Regions from separate parts of the Cytobacillus sp. FSL R5-0569 genome, predicted to be linked through region 1. Evidence: riboswitches for the same ligand, from Rfam matches in the RefSeq annotation. Region 1 holds a riboswitch; each other region holds the start of a gene.
What was found. A riboswitch is a leader RNA that binds a small molecule or an ion and turns the genes downstream of it on or off. The one in region 1 is predicted to bind thiamine pyrophosphate.
Positions count from the first base shown of each region.

Region 2: it holds a riboswitch for thiamine pyrophosphate, as region 1 does, so the genes downstream of both, MKX78_RS12295 (YkoF family thiamine/hydroxymethylpyrimidine-binding protein) here and thiT (energy-coupled thiamine transporter ThiT) in region 1, are expected to answer to the same signal.
Region 3: it holds a riboswitch for thiamine pyrophosphate, as region 1 does, so the genes downstream of both, thiW (energy coupling factor transporter S component ThiW) here and thiT (energy-coupled thiamine transporter ThiT) in region 1, are expected to answer to the same signal.

Region 1 covers NZ_JBBOWW010000001.1:269,294-271,559, forward strand. The annotation lists gene MKX78_RS01475 (hypothetical protein) at 1-139, shown strand, start outside; gene thiT (energy-coupled thiamine transporter ThiT) at 491-1,069, opposite strand; TPP riboswitch at 1,174-1,278, opposite strand; gene MKX78_RS01485 (hypothetical protein) at 1,412-1,651, shown strand; gene MKX78_RS01490 (M23 family metallopeptidase) at 1,675-2,266, shown strand, end outside.
Region 2 covers NZ_JBBOWW010000001.1:2,393,709-2,395,974, forward strand. The annotation lists gene MKX78_RS12285 (efflux RND transporter permease subunit) at 1-263, opposite strand, end outside; gene MKX78_RS12290 (TetR/AcrR family transcriptional regulator) at 421-990, shown strand; TPP riboswitch at 1,197-1,300, shown strand; gene MKX78_RS12295 (YkoF family thiamine/hydroxymethylpyrimidine-binding protein) at 1,388-1,996, shown strand; gene MKX78_RS12300 (ECF transporter S component) at 1,993-2,266, shown strand, end outside.
Region 3 covers NZ_JBBOWW010000001.1:2,479,413-2,481,678, reverse strand. The annotation lists gene MKX78_RS12730 (hypothetical protein) at 1-17, shown strand, start outside; gene MKX78_RS12725 (shikimate kinase) at 67-573, opposite strand; TPP riboswitch at 700-807, shown strand; TPP riboswitch at 851-943, shown strand; gene thiW (energy coupling factor transporter S component ThiW) at 1,015-1,536, shown strand; gene thiD (bifunctional hydroxymethylpyrimidine kinase/phosphomethylpyrimidine kinase) at 1,505-2,266, shown strand, end outside.

The DNA of each region.
Region 1 (2,266 bases):
GCAAAAGAGAGAAGGGGAAGTCAGAGAACTGCGCGCAAATTGTGTTTACGCGCAAAAGAGAGCAGGGAAAGTCAGAGAACTGCGCGATCGTGTTTACGTACAAAAATCACAAGAAAGAAAACAGATGATGTTGGTTTAAACTACCGTAGATAATAGTTGTTGCAAATTCATAAATAATCAAGAGTGTTCATCGTTAGATTGACATTGACGGAAGAAAAGTGCTGCTAAAAAAAGTAAGGATAAAGATGTGTCTACTCCCCCTCTCAGAAATCCAAAAAGAAAACTGCCGGTCTCAAGGAGAAAATAGAAGAGAAGATGTTGGTTTGTCTAGCTGCTTTTGGCGCTTTCATTTTGCATGGTTATCTTATGGATATCACGCCGATGTACATGTCACCCTGATTCCACAGTTCATTCATCGTGCGAAAATCCCCCAAAACGTTGACTTGAAAAAAAGGCCCTGCGTTCCCCCAGAGCCTTTAGATGATTATGATTAATATGCTTTTTTAAGAAGGACCTTATTGGCTGTTGTGTAAAGCATGACAACGACTAAGGCACATACGATAAAGGTAGGTAGCATATATGTTCCGTTATATACGAGTGAGTAAAGTGCGACAGGTTGATCTGCCGGAGCATAGGCACCAAATAGGATAATGCCTGATAAATAATGGCATAAGAAGCGTAAGAAACTTCCTAAGAAAACGCCACTAATAACATACATGTTTGCTTTGGCAAATTGGCCGTCTTGATAATTTTGCACAACTTTATTCATATAGATGCCTGCGAGTCCGACAACAGCAAAGGCTACGAAATAGTCAATGATCCAAGAGGCGAAATGAAAAGGAACAGCTCCTGTTAAGATTTGAAGTCCTCCTAATAGTAAGCCCGTTAAGACGCCGCCTTTAACACCCCAACGAAAGGCCATTAAGAAAACCGGTACCATAGCAAGTGAGATGGACCCACCTTGTGGCCAAAATCTCCCCATCAGTAAGCCTGATAAGAAATCAAGTAATAATGCCAAAGCTGCAAATATAGCAATTTCCACCATAAAAAGTGTTTTATTTTGTTTCATGTTTTTCCTCCTTCTCCGAAAAGAGAAGCGAACGAGTAAACCTGTATTACTTTTTTGTCATGAAAAAAAGCAATACATAGGCGGTGATGGATGCCTAGTATTGCTCATATCCAAAACCACGATCCCTACGCTAGCATTATCTAACAGGTTCTTAGGGTCAGAACGAACTCGCTCACTCTCAGCCATATTAGGCTCCCCTTGTGGAAGTATTAAATTTATCCTCGGTTAGAATATACTATGACTTTCATCAGAATTCAAGAATCTTTTTTTGGTAGTAAAAAAACAAATTATTTGTGAAACTTATTCCCTAGATAGTCGTAGAATAATCAAGGAGTGATTGATATGAAGAAGGTTTTTGAAGTAAACCATCATGGAAATCATATATTAATCGAAAATTATTGGATTAACGGAGAAAAGTTGTATGTAAATGGTGAATTACAGGATGAAAATTTAGGTCTAGCATTAAGAGGGGATTTGAAAGGTAAGTTAGAAGATTCAAGTGAAATTAAAGTAACTATTGGCGGTTTCTTTACTATTAATTGCAAAATATTTCTTGAGAATCGTTTAATTTTTTCATCTTAATAAAACTTACGGAGGTAGAGGGTATGGTAGGGTCAATGGATCCTGATAGGTTTATAGATCATTGGTTAAGAGAAGATTTTAAAACAATTTATGAAGCAACTTCAAAAGTGTTTCAAGGAATGGTTTCATTATCGGCATTTATTGAGATGAGCGCAGCTTTTAATGAAGGTGTGCGTAGTTATCATCTTACGTCACGGACGGATGTCTTAGGCATTGGTCAGTTCGTATGGGTAGATAACTCAAAAGCAAAAGCAGTTGTGGTTGGATTCGATGATAAATATACAATTGTCAGTTTCTATTTGAAACCCTACTTTGTCTTTCCAGAAACAGATAAGATTTATACAAAGAATGAATACATTATGCCGGTGATGGATGATTGGTTTGTTTTCTGGGGTGGCACAAATGAATTTATTAATTACCATTACGTATATGAACATCAAAGGTACGCGTATGATCTATTAAAGGTGAAGGATGGCTCTACATATAATGGTAGACCTGAAAAAAATGAGAGTTATTACGCATTTGCAGAGGAAGTTATCGCCCCTCAAAATGGCAAAGTAATAAAAGTGGTTGATGGTCTCGATGATAATATTCCAGGGCAGATGGATGAAGAAC
Region 2 (2,266 bases), 2.1 Mb from region 1:
CCTTGAACCTTATTTAATTTCTCTTTAATAACGAGCGCTTCTTGGATTGTTACATTCTCAACCATTACGCTTGTATTTGGAATGCCACTAGTAAACTCATCTTCCATCACTTCTAAAGCAACGGTAGATTCAGCTTCTGCTGGGATATAATCTTTCATATTATAATTAACATTCACAAACAGAAATCCAATAGCAGAAAGCACTGATAACAAAAAGAAAATGATTGTTACAGATTTTTTATAACGAATAATAAACTCAATCATTATTGGTTTCCCCACTTCTTGATGTTGAAATTCTTTTACAGTAACATTATACATACCACTGTGTTAGATAAACAACAAACAGTTGTGTAAAAAATGTTTAACATCCAACATTTAAGCGTACTTTGTTGGATTTCTCTAAAAAAGTGAGGGTGGCATGATGAACAAAAAATTGGATCGTCGGAAACAATATACTCGTATGGTGTTAAAGGAAAGTTTAATGGAATTATTAAGAGAAAAGATAATTTCATCCATTACCATTAAAGAATTATGTCAAAAAGCAGATATCAATCGTTCTACTTTTTATAGCCATTATCGTGATCAATTTGATTTACTCCAGCATATTGAAGATGAGATTTTGTTAGAATTACAAGTCACTTTAAAACAGTACAACCATAATGAGACAAATGAAACTTTTGCAATGACGAAGTATTTATTAGATTATGTTTATAAACGAAGTGCTGATTTTCTTGTTTTATTTAGTGACCATGGTAACAAAGCTTTTCAAACGAGAGTGATTGATACTGCACAATCAATCATTATTAATAGTTTAAAGGAAGATCCGCAGGTCATAAATATAGATAAATCAAAATATATGATTTACTTTGTAATTAGTGGATGTATTTATGTAATTGAAAAATGGTTAATGAATGGGATGAAAGAATCTCCGGAAGAAATGACAACCATTATTACTGAAATTAGTAATCGGGTTATTCTTCATTCTAAATAGTATGCGAATATATCAACATTCTTCACATCAATATTTTATTCACCTCTACTATATTGCGATTTAAACTGTATTCCTTACTCTTTTGCATCATTTACGTATCAATTAGTAAATTGTATTTATCTCTACTACATTATCAATTGACAAGTATTGGTTTACAGATAATGATTTTTTGCTTATGATAGGATAGACGAACAAATAAAATATATCGAATGCGCTAGGGGAGCTATATTTAATGGCTGAGAAGGCAATTGCCTGACCCTTATAACCCGATCTAGATAATACTAGCGTGGGGAAGTGCAGTTGGTCAGTGTATTCTCTTTTTTTTCTGCATAGCCAAACTGCATTCCATCGGGGTGCAGTTTTTTTTGTTCAAAAAATGTTAAAAGGAGATTTTTGTATGAATCAATTATGTGGAACAAGTAGTATCGTAGGTTGTCAGTTTACGCTTTCTCCAATGAGTGAGAGGTATGTGGACATCATCTTATTTGCCCTTAAAGAAGTGAACATGTCAAAGGTGTGGTCAGAAACTGATGATGTATCTACTTGTATCCGTGGTAAGCAAATTCATGTTTTTGATGTAGTGAGGGCAATCTTTTTACACGCAGCTAAAACAGGAGAACACATCGCTATGAGTGGTACCTTTTCGATTGGTTGTCCAGGAGATTCAGCAGCAGATGTATACATGGACGAATCTGACATTGCCTTGAACAAGGATGATACAAAAGAAATAGACCAGCTTGCAGGTTGTAAATTTGCCCTCTATCCCTTAGGGAGGGAAGATTATATGGAAAAAATTTATGAGCAAATTGATTGGTCCAAGGAGACTGAAGTAAACGTTAGCCATAGCCATTATGCCACAAGGCTTGATGGCAAGGTGAATGATATTTTTAACTTGTTACAGAACGTTTTCGATCAGACCAAGCAAGATGTATCTCATGTGACAATGACATTCACATTATCAGCTAACAGCCCTACTGGAAAAGCTAAAGAAGTGAAAGTCTCATGATAAAATCATGGCGTCTGAAAGATATTGTTCTCATGTCAGTCCTGGGTGTCGTATTTGGCTTTATTTATTTAGGGTTTTTTGGGGTCGGTAAAGTTCTTGTTGCCATCCTTACCCCGTTTGGGTTTGGACCCATTGGTTATGAATTGATTTATGGCATATGGTTTATTGTATCCATAATAGCTGCTTACATTATCAGAAAGCCAGGCGTTGCTTTTACAGCAGAAACCATTGCTGCTATTACCGAAGTACTTGTCGGCTCAACATCTGGAC
Region 3 (2,266 bases), 2.2 Mb from region 1:
TAATGCGAATTACTTAGATAGTAAAAGAAATATTCTAATGAACTATATCCATAATCATCACAAGCTTTATCCTATCCCACTAACAATCAATTCAGCAGCTTCTTCAGCTGTTTTCCCGTCAACATTGATTTTTAGATGATATGGTTGATAATGAGCTTGTCTTTCTTTGTAGAGATGATACATTTCGTCAGTAGAAAGACCATTCAATTTCGGTCTTGTATCTTTAATCAATGGGTATCGATCGAGCCAATTTTCCCATGAGAGCTCGATAAGGACAACGGTACTGTTTTGTAAACAAATTTCGCGGTTCTTACTGTTTAAAAAGGCGCCGCCGCCTAATGAAAGAATCTGTTTTTCTTCGGCAGATAGTTGTTCAATCAATTCGCTTTCAGCTTTTCGAAAAACTTCTTCACCATGATCAAGGAAAATTTTTGAAGTTGACATCCCAAACTGTTGTTCAATGCGTTCATCCGTGTCGATTAAACCCCACTGTAATTTCTTAGCTAATTCCGTGCCTATGGATGTCTTTCCGACCCCCATAAACCCAATAAGTACAATACTCTTATCTTCCATAGACTGTCCTCCCGAATGTTATATAAAATATCATATCATAACGTTTTATGTCGCAACATCGTTTCTATCCAATGTTTTTTATTTTCATTTCTATCATTTCATGTTATATTGACATCATATATTATAAGTTTTCACTGGGGGTGCCTTCACATAGAGGCTGAGATTGAATGCCGTTCAAAACCCTTTGAACCTGATCTGGTTTGTACCAGTGGAGGGAAGTGTGTCGATGTAGTCGTCCTCGCTTCCTTTTGGAAGTAGAGGATTTTTTTTATATATGAATAAATGCTAGGGGTGCCAAATACTTGGCTGAGATGAACCCTTTGAACCTGATCTAGTTAATACTAGCGTAGGGAAGCGAGTGACGTCATACATATCATGATGACCAAAGCCGCTTATTCAAAATAGCGGCTTTTTTATTTTTATCGAAAGGAGGAAAGGTCTATGAATAAAATCCAAAAAATGACGATGACGGCAACGATTGCAGCCATCACTACTGTGTCGAGTAGTCTCATTTTTATTCCGATTGGAATAGCGAAAATTTTTCCGATTCAGCACTTGGCGAATGTATTATCTGCTGTACTTCTTGGACCATGGTATGCCGTTAGTCAAGCGTTTCTTTCATCTACATTGAGAAATATGATGGGGACTGGAAGTGTTTTTGCCTACCCCGGGAGTATGATTGGCGCATTACTTGCAGGGTTCCTTTATCAAAAAACGAAAAAAATTGGCTTCTCAGCACTAGGTGAAGTCGTTGGAACAGGAATGATAGGGGCAGTAGCGACTTATCCGATTAGTACATTACTTTTAGGACAAGAAGCAACCCTTTTCGGATTCCTACCAGCATTTATGGTGAGCTCGTTTACTGGAGCAATTTTAGGATATGGTTTATTAAGAGTATTAATTAAGAATAAAGCTATTGGAGGTTACATCAATGAAAACAGCATTAACGATCGCAGGTTCTGATTCAGGAGGAGGAGCTGGGATTCAAGCAGATCTTAAAACTTTTTCCGCCAATGGTGTGTTTGGCATGTCCGTCATTACGGCGATTACCGCTCAAAATACAGTAGAGGTACGTTCGGTACAGGATATAGAAATCAATATTATAAAAGACCAAATAGAAGCTGTGTTTGATGATATCCAAGTTGATGCTGTCAAAATCGGGATGTTGTCATCTAGTGAGACTGTAAAAATCGTCGCAGACCGTTTAAATCATTATAGTCCAAAAGTGATTGTGTTAGATCCTGTTATGGTTTCAAAAGGTGGACATCATCTTTTAAAGGAACAAGCTATTGAAGCATTAAAAGCGAAAATGTTACCACTTGCGACTGTAATTACGCCAAACATTCCTGAAGCTGAAGTACTTTCGGGTATGACAATTCGCACGGTTGATGATATGGAGCAAGCTTGTAAAAAATTATATGAATTAGGGCCAAAAGCCGTCTTATTAAAAGGTGGACATTTAGAAGGAGAACCGAATGACTTATTATGGGATGGACAAAGTTTCAACTGGTTTAATGGTCGAAGAGTAGAGACAAAAAACACCCATGGTACAGGTTGTACTCTATCATCTGCCATTGCTGCTGGGTTAGCAAAAGGGGAAGAACTTATTGAGGCCATACAGTCTGCGAAAAATTATATTTCCATAGCGATTGAGCATAGCCTAGCACTCGGTAATGGGCATGGTCCGACAAAT